DNA from 2 places in the Acutalibacter sp. genome. Region 1 is predicted to be linked to the other one. Evidence: predicted binding sites of a transcription regulator. Region 1 holds the regulator's gene; the other holds the start of a gene.

Region 1 (5,112 bases):
TGGGTGGCGTGGGCCCAGTCCAGCACAGCATAGCCGCCGTCGGGCTTGATGATGACGTTGGAGGGGTTGAAGTCTCCGTGGCACAGCTTGCGGTGCTTGGGCAGGCTGTCCAGGCGGGCGTCCAGCTCATAGCGGGTGGTGGCGTCCAGGCCGGTCTGGGCGATCTTCCGGCGCATTTTGTCGTGGTGCAGGTTCAGCATGGGGCAGGTTTTGCTGTGCAGCTCCATCTGAATGTCCACCAGACGCTCCAGGTACTCCTGCTTTTTCTCCGGATTCTCCTTCATCAGCTGCGCCATGGTTTTGCCCTCGATATAATCGGTGACAATGGCCCACTTGCCCTCTACCATCTCGACCCCCTGCACATGGGGCATGGAGACGCCGGTCTCTTCTACCCGGGCGATGTTCAGGGCCTCGTTGAGGATGTCGGCCTTGGAGTAGTCCTCGTCAAAAACCTTGATGACCTTGTTGTCCTCCCGGTAAAGGGTCTTGGAGGTACGCGCCGCGATCACTCTTGCATTTTCCAGATTCATAACTGATACTCCTCCTTCTTATTTGCCGTTGTAGCACTTGAGGTAGATTTCTTTGATCTCGCTCATCAGCGGGTAACGGGGGTTGGCGCCTGTGCACTGGTCGTTAAAGGCGTTCTCCACCATCTCGTCCAGAGTGGCCTTGAAGGCCTCCTCGGTGACGCCGTAGTCCTTAATGGTCTTCTTGATGCCGATAATGCCCTTGAGCTCTTCCAGCTTCTGAATCAGGCTCTCCAGCAGCTCGTCGTCGTTATTGCCGGCAAAGCCGCAGGCGCGGGCGATTTCGGCATAACGGGCCTTGGCGTGGGGGTACTGGTACTGGGAGAAGGTGCCCATCTTGGTGGGGACCTCAGCGGCGTTGTAGCGGATGACGTCGGTGAGGATGACCGCGTTGGCAATGCCGTGGGGCAGGTGATGGTATGCGCCCAGCTTGTGGGCCATGGAGTGGTTGAGGCCCAGGAAGGCGTTGGCAAAGGCCATGCCGGCGATGCAGCTGGCCTCGGCCATCTTCTCGCGGGCGTAGGGGTCGTTGGCGCCGTTCTCGTAGGCGGAGGGCAGGTATTTGAACACCAGCTTGATGGCTTCCAGCGCCATGCCGTCGGTGAAGGGAGAGGCCATGATGGACACATACGCCTCAATGGCGTGGGTCATGGCGTCGATACCGGAGGCGCTGGTGAGGCCCTTGGGCTGGTTCATCATGTTGTCCACGTCCACAATGGCCATGGTGGGCAGCAGCTCGTAGTCGGCCAGGGGCCACTTGGTGCCGGTCTTCTCATCGGTGATGATGGCGAAGGGGGTCACCTCGGAGCCGGTGCCGGAGGAGGTGGGGATGGCCACCATCATGGCCTTTTCGCCCATTTTGGGGAACTTGTAGATGCGCTTGCGGATGTCCATGAAGTCCATGCTCATGGCCTGGAAGTCCGCGTCCGGATGCTCGTAGAGCACCCACATGATCTTGGCGGCGTCCATGGGAGAGCCGCCGCCCAGGGCGATGATGGCGTCGGGCTGGAAGGAGCGGATCTGCTTCACGCCCTCCATGGCGCAGGCCAGGGTCGGGTCCGGGGCCACGTCGGCAAACACGGCGTACTGAATGCCCAGCTCGTCCAGCTTGTCGGTAAGGGGCTTGGTGTAGCCGTTCTGATACAGGAAGCTGTCGGTGACAATAAACGCTTTCTTCCTGTTGTACTCGGTTTTCAGCTCCTCAAGAGCCACGGGCATGCAGCCCTTTTTGAAGAACACCTTCTCAGGCGTGCGGAACCACAGCATATTCTCTCTCCTCTCGGCCACGGTCTTAATATTGATGAGGTGCTTGACGCCCACGTTCTCGGAGACGGAGTTGCCGCCCCAGGAGCCGCAGCCCAGGGTGAGCGAAGGCGGCAGACGGAAGTTGTACAGGTCGCCGATGCCGCCAAAGGAGGAGGGGGTGTTGACCACAATACGGCAGGTCTTCATGGCCGCCTGATGCTGGGCCAGACGCTCCTGCTGGGAGGGATGGATGTAGAGAGAGGCAGTGTGGCCGTAGCCGCCGTCCTCGATGAGGCGCTCGGCCTTCTGCACCGCGTCCTCAAAGCTCACGGCCTTGTACATGGCCAGCACCGGGGACAGCTTCTCGTGGGCGAACTCCTCGGAGATGTCCACGCTCTCTACCTCGCCAATCAGAATCTTGGTGGTCTCGGGCACAGTGACGCCGGCCAGCTGGGCGATCTTAAAGGCGGACTGGCCCACGATTTTGGCGTTGAGGGCGCCGTTGATGATGATGGTCTTGCGCACCTTGTTCAGCTCGGCCTTGGAGAGAATGTGGCAGCCGCGCTTGACAAACTCGGCCTTTACCGCGTCATACAGGGGTTCCAGGGTGATGACGGACTGCTCGGAGGCGCAGATCATGCCGTTGTCGAAGGTTTTGGAGTGGATGATGGAGTTGACGGCCATGATGGGGTCTGCGCTCTCGTCGATGATGGCGGGCACATTGCCCGCGCCCACGCCCAGAGCCGGGGTGCCGGAGGAGTAGGCGGACTTGACCATGCCGGGGCCGCCGGTGGCCAGGATGATGTCCGCCTCGGCCATGACCAGGTTGGTCAGCTCCAGAGAGGGGGCGTCGATCCAGCCGAAGAGGCCCTCGGGAGCGCCGGCCTTGACAGCGGCCTCCAGAACCACCTTGGCGGCGGCAATGGTGCACTTCTTTGCCCGGGGATGGGGGCTGATGATAATGCCGTTGCGGGTCTTCAGGGCCAGAAGGGTCTTGAAGATGGCGGTGGAGGTGGGGTTGGTGGTGGGGATTACGGCGGCGATGACGCCGATGGGCTCAGCGATCTTACGGATGCCGAAGGCCTTGTCCTCCTCGATTACACCGCAGGTTTTGGTGTTTTTGTAGGTATTGTAGATATACTCGGCGGCATAGTGGTTTTTGATGACCTTGTCCTCCACAATGCCCATGCCCGTCTCCTCAACGGCCATTCTGGCCAGCGGGATACGCTGAAGGTTGGCGGCCATGGCCGCTGCGCGGAAAATTTCGTCCACCTGCTGCTGGGTGAAGGCGGCGTATTTTTTCTGCGCTTCGCGCACCCGGGCCAGCATTTTTTCAAAGGTTTCCACATTTTCCACGATCTCAAAATTTGTCTCCATGAAATTGCCCATCCTTTGCTGTTTATTTGGGGAGCCCCAGACCGGCTTGCAGCGCAAGCCTACCCGGCGCCTCCCTTCGTGCTGAATCGTTCTTTCAGGTGGTTGGAAAGCAGCGCCAGCGACACCGCCATGTTCTCATTCTGCACCAGAATGCCCTCCGGCACCTGCAGGTGCGCGTTGGCGAAGTTCCACACCGCCAGAATGCCGCTCTCTATCAGCTGGTCGCACACCCTTTGGGCGTGCTCCCCCGGCACCGTAATGATTCCGATGTGCACCCCCACCCTGTGGCACAGGTCCGGCAGCTTTTCCATGGGCAGAATCTTTTTGCCCGCGATCTCTTTGCCGGAAAGGGCCGGGTCGTCGTCAAAGCCCGCCAGAATGTTGAGCCCGTACTGGGGAAAGCCGCTGTAGGCAAGCAGGGCCTGGCCCAGCTTGCCCGCGCCCACCAGCACCGCGTCCTGGCTGTTGTCGTAGCCCAGAAAGCCCTCCAGCTCCCGGATTAGCTCCTGGCGCACATAGCCCACCTTGGGCCTGCCCTTGCTGCTGACAGAGGCCAGGTCTTTGCGCACCACCACGTCGTTAAGGCCCAGGGCCTCGGCAATGACTGTGGCGGAGACATGCTTGCCCCTGCCCGCGCCCATGCTTCTCAGATAGCTGAGATAGGCGGGCAGCCTTTGCAGGGTCTGCTTGGAGACACATCGGTCCGGCATTTTTATCACCTCGCTTTCCTGTTGCTGCTTTTCATGCGCTTACTGTTTATAATATAGCACATTTCTATGAAAAAGGGAAGCACGAATTTCATTTATCGATAAAGAAATATCGATAATCTCCCTTGGGATATTTGTGTACTTTCCACCAGCTGCCCCACATGAAAAAAGGGAGCCGGAAGGGCTCCGGCTCCCCTGCGCCCGCTGTGGGCGGGTGCGGCTATTGCTGGCGTTTCTTCCGGCGTTCCTCCCAAAGGACGACCCCGAAGGTCAGCGTTATCATGAAAATCAGGATTTTTGTCACAGGCTTCGCCCCCTTTTGTTTGGTTTGGGGCTATTTTATCAGGAAAAGCTTACAAGGGAGAGGGGCTGTGTCTTACGGTTTTCTTACGGCAGTATCCGCAGGGATTGTGTGTGGGCTGCGCCGTCCATTTTTGTCAGATGTGCACAAGAGTTGGGAAAGCTGGCTTGGTTGAGGCCAGTCAGTCTCGGGGTTGGCAGGTAAGTCTTGCGCAAGGGCTGGTATGGGGGCGGCGTTGCTGGAAACAGTCAGGCGGGGATGGGGCGGCGTTTTTGCTGTGGGGCGGACTGCTTGGACCAGCTGAGGCAGAGCAGGACCGCCACGGCGGTGGAGGCGAACTCGGTGGCTACGCCGGCGAACACCAGGCCGGGGAGCCCCAGCAGGGCCTCGCCCAGGAACACCATGGGGATGAAGATGATCCCCTTGCTCAGCAGAGAGGTGAAGGTGGCGTAGCTCACCTTGCCGGTGCCCTGAAGATAGACGGAGCACAGCTGGTAGACGCCCCCTACCGGTGCGCCCAGCAGAGTCAGCATCATGAATTTGCCGGTTTCCAGGATCTCGGGGTCGTTGAGGAAGGCTTGGATAAAGGCCTCGCGGGTGAGAAGGAAGCAGCCGCCCAGCAGGATGCTGAGCAGAGTGGCTGCTGTGCCTGTGGCCAGCAGAATGCCCCGCAGACGCTTGCGGTCGCCCATGCCGTAGGCGTAGGAGATGACAGGCTGCATGCCCATGCACAGGCCCATGACGATCATGCCCACCAGCATGCCTGCCTTGCCTGCCACGCCGTTGGCGGCTACGGCAATGTTGCCGTATTTGACCAGAAGCTGGTTGCTGAACATGGAGGAGAAACACATGAGCACTGTGCCCAGGGCCATGGGCAGGCCCAGGCTCATGACCCGGAGGGAGACCTGCTTTTTCAGGGTGAAGCAGCGGGGGGAGATGGTGAAGCAGTCGGTTT
Region 2 (5,112 bases), on a different contig from region 1:
CACAGCCTATTCCTCGGTGTATGGGGGCAACACCTGCAACAGCGAGTACGAGTTTCTCACAGGCAACACCATGGCCTTTCTGCCCTCAGGCAGCAAGCCCTACCAGCAGTACATAGACGAGCCCCACAGCGGCCTGCCTGAGATTCTCAAAAGCCACGGCTACCACTGCACCGCCATCCACCCGGGAGACCGCACTGCCTGGCAGCGCATTGAGGCCTACCCCCACCTGGGCTTCGACGAGTTTGTGGACGCGGAGATTTTTGACGTGGACCGGCGTTTTGAGCACCGCCTCACCAGCGACGAGAGCAGCTACCGGCAGGTGATCTTTGAATATGAACGCTGGCGCGCCATAGACGACAGCCCTCTCTTTCTGTTCAATGTGACCATCCAGAACCACGGCGGCTACGAGGACCCCAACTATCAGACCACAGTCCGGGTCTCCGGCGCAGAGGGCCGCTGGCCCCAGGCGGAGCAGTACCTGAGCCTCACCCGCAGCTCCGACCGGGCTCTTGAGGACCTGCTGGACTATTTTGAGGCCCAGCCCGACCCAGTGGTGATCCTGTTCTTTGGCGACCACTGGCCCAAGCTGGAGGACGGCTTCAACCGGGCCGTGCTTCAGGGCTACGACGCCAGTACAGACATGTACCGGGTGCCCTTCTTCCTCTGGGCCAACTACCCGCTGAAGGGGGAGGAGATCGAAGCGGTGAGCCTCAACTATCTCTCCGGCCTGCTGCTGCGGGCGGCAGGGCTTCAGGGCACAGGCTACACCAACTACCTGGAGAACCTGCGCCAGCAGCTGCCCGTGGTCACCGACATCGGCTACATGGACCGGGAGGGGAACCGCTTTGTCTCCGAGGCCTTTCTGCCCCAGAACTATGCCGCGCTGCTGAATGAATACGCAGTTTTGCAGTATAATAACTCCTTTGACCCAGGGGGCAAGGTAGCGGAGCTGTTCCAGCGCTGATGATATGATATAGGCCGGTAGCCTTTGGCGGGCGATTGACCCGTATAAAGATACCTCACACGGCGTTTTGCGTGGGCGGCGGTTCGGGAGCCAGCGGCAGCGGCCCACCCCACCCACCCCCAACGCCCAGAGATGAAAGGTCCAATCCCATCCCCCTTTTCCCCCGCCTGCGCGCCGCGGCCCTTCCCCCGGCACGCAGGCCTCTGCTATGTCAAAATACTTTTTCGAGGTGAAGCAAAATGATCAGAACCGCTGTCCGCCGGGTCAACGAGTGGGACGGGCCCTCTATGCTCAAGGTCTACGCCCCCTACACCGGCACCCCTGCCGCCCCCGAGGCCGCCCCCCCAGACCTCCCCGCCTATGTCCAGCGCATCGACCAGTATACCTACGGCCTGGGCTGGCTCCTCTGCGAGCTCAACAACCAGACCGTGGGCTTCTGCCACCTGACCGAAAACCGCCGCGACCCCAAAAACCTGTTCTCTGTGGAATTTCAGCTCTACGTCCGCCAGGGCTTTGGCCGCAGAGGCGTCGGCGCCGCCCTCTGGTCCCTGATGCGGGACATGATGGAGGTGGGCAGCCGCCGGGAGGTCTTCGCCCGGGTGCACCCCGAAAATGCCCCCGCACTGGCCTTCTTCCAGGCCATGGGCTTTCAAGGGGCCGGCCAGGAGGAGGAGGCCCTGCTCCTGCGCTATGCCCTCAGCCCTGCCGACCCCCAGGCCGAACGCCCCACCAAGCCCTACCTGATCGATAAATTCGACTACGAGGCCGCCCGTGAGCACGCCGCCACCCTGGTCAAAACCCAGGGCCTAGAGTCCCTGGTGGAGTCCCTCATCCCCCGCCCCCAGCCCTGAGCCCCGCCAGGTCATGAAGACTTTTTTGCGTTTTTTTTAAAATTTTATGAATGAACCACTTGCCAAAAACCCAAAGCCGTGGTATCATAAATTTGATTTTGATAAAATGCCCGAGAATGGCGTTTTTCAAGATCTCACTGATGTTTTTATTCATTGCCTGACTTTATAATCCTTGTGGGAAAGGAGGTAAAACGCTATGAGACTTCTGGAGGCCATCGCTGCCGAGCCCAGCTTCCTGCAGGTTGTGGCCATGGGCCTTGTCACGGTTTTCGTGGTGCTCATCTGCCTGATCATCCTCATCAAGATCATGGGCTCCCTCATGGGCGGCAGGGCCAGCGCCCCCGCTCCGGCCCCGGCTCCCGCGCCTGTTCAGGCGGCTGCTCCGGCCCCTGCGGCTGCGCAGCCCAACAAGCAGCAGCTGGTGGCGGCAGTGTCCGCAGCCATTGCCGAGGACATGGGCAGCGGCGTCGAGCACATCCGCATCCATTCCATCCGCAAGCTGTAAACCGCCCCTCAAAGGCTTTTGCCCCACATCCCCTCTGTGAATCAAAGAAAGGAAAATGGTTATTATGAGAAAATATCATGTCAACGTAAACGGCACTGCCTACGAAGTTACCGTGGAGGAGGTCCAGGGCGGCGCGGCTCCCGCGGCCGCTCCCGCCCCTGCGGCGGCTCCTGCCCCCGCTCCCGCCCCGGCCCCCGCGGCCGCCGGAGCCGGCGAGCCCGTCAGCGCCCCCATGCCCGGCACCATTCTGGATGTGAAGGTCGCCGCCGGCCAGACTGTCAAGTCCGGCCAGGTGCTCATGATCCTGGAGGCCATGAAGATGGAGAACGAAATCATGGCTCCCAAAGACGGCACCGTGACCTCCGTGGCCGTCTCCAAGGGCGCTACCGTTGAAAGCGGCACACTCCTCTGCACCATAGCTTAAGCAGCGGGACATTTGCGGGCTATAACAAATAAGAAGGAGTGGAACCTGAATGGAAGCTATACAGACCTTTTTGCAGAGCACCGGCTTTGCCATTGTGGCCAACGAGCCTCTGGACCTGGTGATGATTCTCATTGCCTGCGTGCTGCTGTACCTGGCTATCGTCAAAAAGTTCGAGCCCCTGCTGCTGCTGCCCATTGCCTTTGGCATGCTGCTCACCAACCTGCCCGGCGCGGGCATGTATCATGCCGAGTATTTTGCCGGCGGGGTCATCGACTGGGCCGAGCTGGGCACCGGCCACGGCGGTCTGCTTGACTACCTCTACCTGGGGGTCAAGCTGGGCATCTATCCCTGCCTCATCTTTGTGGGCGTGGGCGCCGGCACCGACTTTGCCCCCCTCATCGCCAACCCCAAAACCCTGCTCCTGGGCGCTGCCGCCCAGCTGGGCATCTTTGTTACCTATGTGGCCGCCCGGCTCACCATCTTCACCGGCCCCGAGGCTGCCTCCATCGGCATCATCGGCGGCGCCGACGGCCCCACCGCCATCTACACCACCGCCCGCCTGGCTCCCCATCTGCTGGGGCCCATCGCCGTGGCGGCCTACAGCTACATGGCCCTGGTGCCGGTCATTCAGCCGCCCATCATGAAGGCCCTCACCACCAAAGAGGAGCGCCGCATCAAGATGAAGCAGCTGCGCCCGGTTTCCAAAACCGAGAAGATCCTGTTCCCCATCATTGTCACCATCTTCGTGTCCTTCATGCTGCCTAGCGCGGCCCCCCTGGTGGGCTGCCTGATGCTGGGCAACCTGATGAAGGAGTGCGGCGTGGTCGAGCGCCTCAATAAGACAGTCCAGAACGAGCTGATGAACATTGTCACCATCTTCCTGGGCATCTCCGTGGGAGCCACCGCCACTGCCAAAAACTTCCTGAACCCCAGAACCCTGCTGATTCTGGGCATGGGCATTGTGGCCTTTGGCATGGGCAGCGCCGGCGGCGTCCTGCTGGCCAAGCTCATGAACGTGTTCAGCAAAGAGAAGGTCAATCCCCTCATCGGCTCCGCCGGCGTGTCCGCTGTGCCCATGGCCGCCCGGGTTTCCCAGGTGGTGGGCCAGAAGGAGGACCCCTCCAACTTCCTGCTGATGCACGCCATGGGCCCCAATGTGGCAGGCGTTATCGGCTCTGCTGTGGCCGCCGGCGTTCTCATGGCGCTGTTCGGCTAAAAGCAGGCCCCCTGAAGCAGCCCGCCGCGGTCCTGCGGCAGGCTCAGGGTTATGAAATCAGGCTAAAAGAGATGGAGAAGCGCCTGATTAAATTGTGGAAAGGAAGGCGGTTACAAACCCTATGGCTAAAAATCCCCTGAAGATTATGGATACCATCCTGCGCGACGCCCACCAGTCCCAGGCAGCCACCCGCATGAAGCTGGAGGACATGGTCCCCGTGCTGCCCCTGCTGGACAGCATCGGCTACTGGTCCCTGGAGTGCTGGGGCGGCGCGACCTTTGACGTGTGCATGCGCTTTTTGAACGAGGACCCCTGGGAGCGTCTGCGCACCCTGAAAAAGGGCCTGCCCAACACCAGGCTGCAAATGCTGCTCCGGGGCCAGAACCTTCTGGGCTACCGCCACTATGCCGACGACGTGGTAGAGGCCTTTGTGAAGAAGTCCCTGGAAAACGGCATTGACGTGGTGCGCATTTTCGACGCTCTCAACGACCCCCGCAACGTCCAGGCAGCGGTGAAGTTCGTCAAGGAGTACGGCGGCTTTGCCGAGGTGGCCATCAGCTACACCAAAAGCCCTGTGCACAGCGAGGACTACTTTGTCAAGCTGAGCATGGAGCTGGAGAAGATGGGGGCCGACTCCATCTGCATCAAGGACATGGCAAACCTGCTGCTGCCCTATGACGCCTACTCTCTGGTCAAGAAGCTCAAAGAGAACGTGGGCGTGCCCATCCATCTGCATACCCACAACACCACCGGCACCGGCGACATGACCAACCTCATGGCCGCTCAGGCCGGGGTAGACATTGTGGACTGCGCCCTGTCCCCCCTGGCAAACGGCACCAGCCAGCCCGCCACCGAGGCCATGGTCGCCACCCTGCGGGGCACCAGCCGCGACACAGGCCTGGATATGAATAAGCTCTCCGAGGCCGCCGCCCACTTCCGGGGCGTGGCCGAAAAGCTGGACATCAACCCCAAGGTGCTGAAGGTGGACGTAAACACCCTGCTGTACCAGGTGCCCGGCGGTATGCTCTCCAACCTCATCAGCCAGCTGAAGCAGGCCAACGCCGAGGATAAGTACTACGACGTGCTGGCCGAGGTGCCCCGTGTCCGCGAGGACTTCGGCTACCCGCCCCTGGTCACCCCCACCAGTCAGAT

The links. Region 1 encodes Rex, which represses fermentation and respiration genes when NADH is low (regulators of the CRP and FNR family bind a similar motif). Its sites were predicted from a motif close to ATTGTTAANNNNTTAACAAT; they were not measured.
Region 2: a site for Rex is predicted at 1,848-1,867, ahead of ACTO5E_RS07550 (OadG family transporter subunit). Genes of this name have one in related genera too.

Annotation. Positions count from the first base shown of each region.
Region 1 covers NZ_JBQISV010000022.1:19,063-24,174, forward strand. The annotation lists gene ACTO5E_RS04135 (phosphotransferase family protein) at 1-530, opposite strand, end outside; gene adhE (bifunctional acetaldehyde-CoA/alcohol dehydrogenase) at 549-3,149, opposite strand; gene ACTO5E_RS04145 (redox-sensing transcriptional repressor Rex) at 3,209-3,859, opposite strand; gene ACTO5E_RS04150 (MATE family efflux transporter) at 4,406-5,112, opposite strand, start outside.
Region 2 covers NZ_JBQISV010000060.1:7,001-12,112, reverse strand. The annotation lists gene ACTO5E_RS07560 (LTA synthase family protein) at 1-964, shown strand, start outside; gene ACTO5E_RS07555 (GNAT family N-acetyltransferase) at 1,204-1,815, shown strand; gene ACTO5E_RS07550 (OadG family transporter subunit) at 2,012-2,320, shown strand; gene ACTO5E_RS07545 (biotin/lipoyl-containing protein) at 2,385-2,744, shown strand; gene ACTO5E_RS07540 (sodium ion-translocating decarboxylase subunit beta) at 2,794-3,960, shown strand; gene ACTO5E_RS07535 (pyruvate carboxylase subunit B) at 4,082-5,112, shown strand, end outside.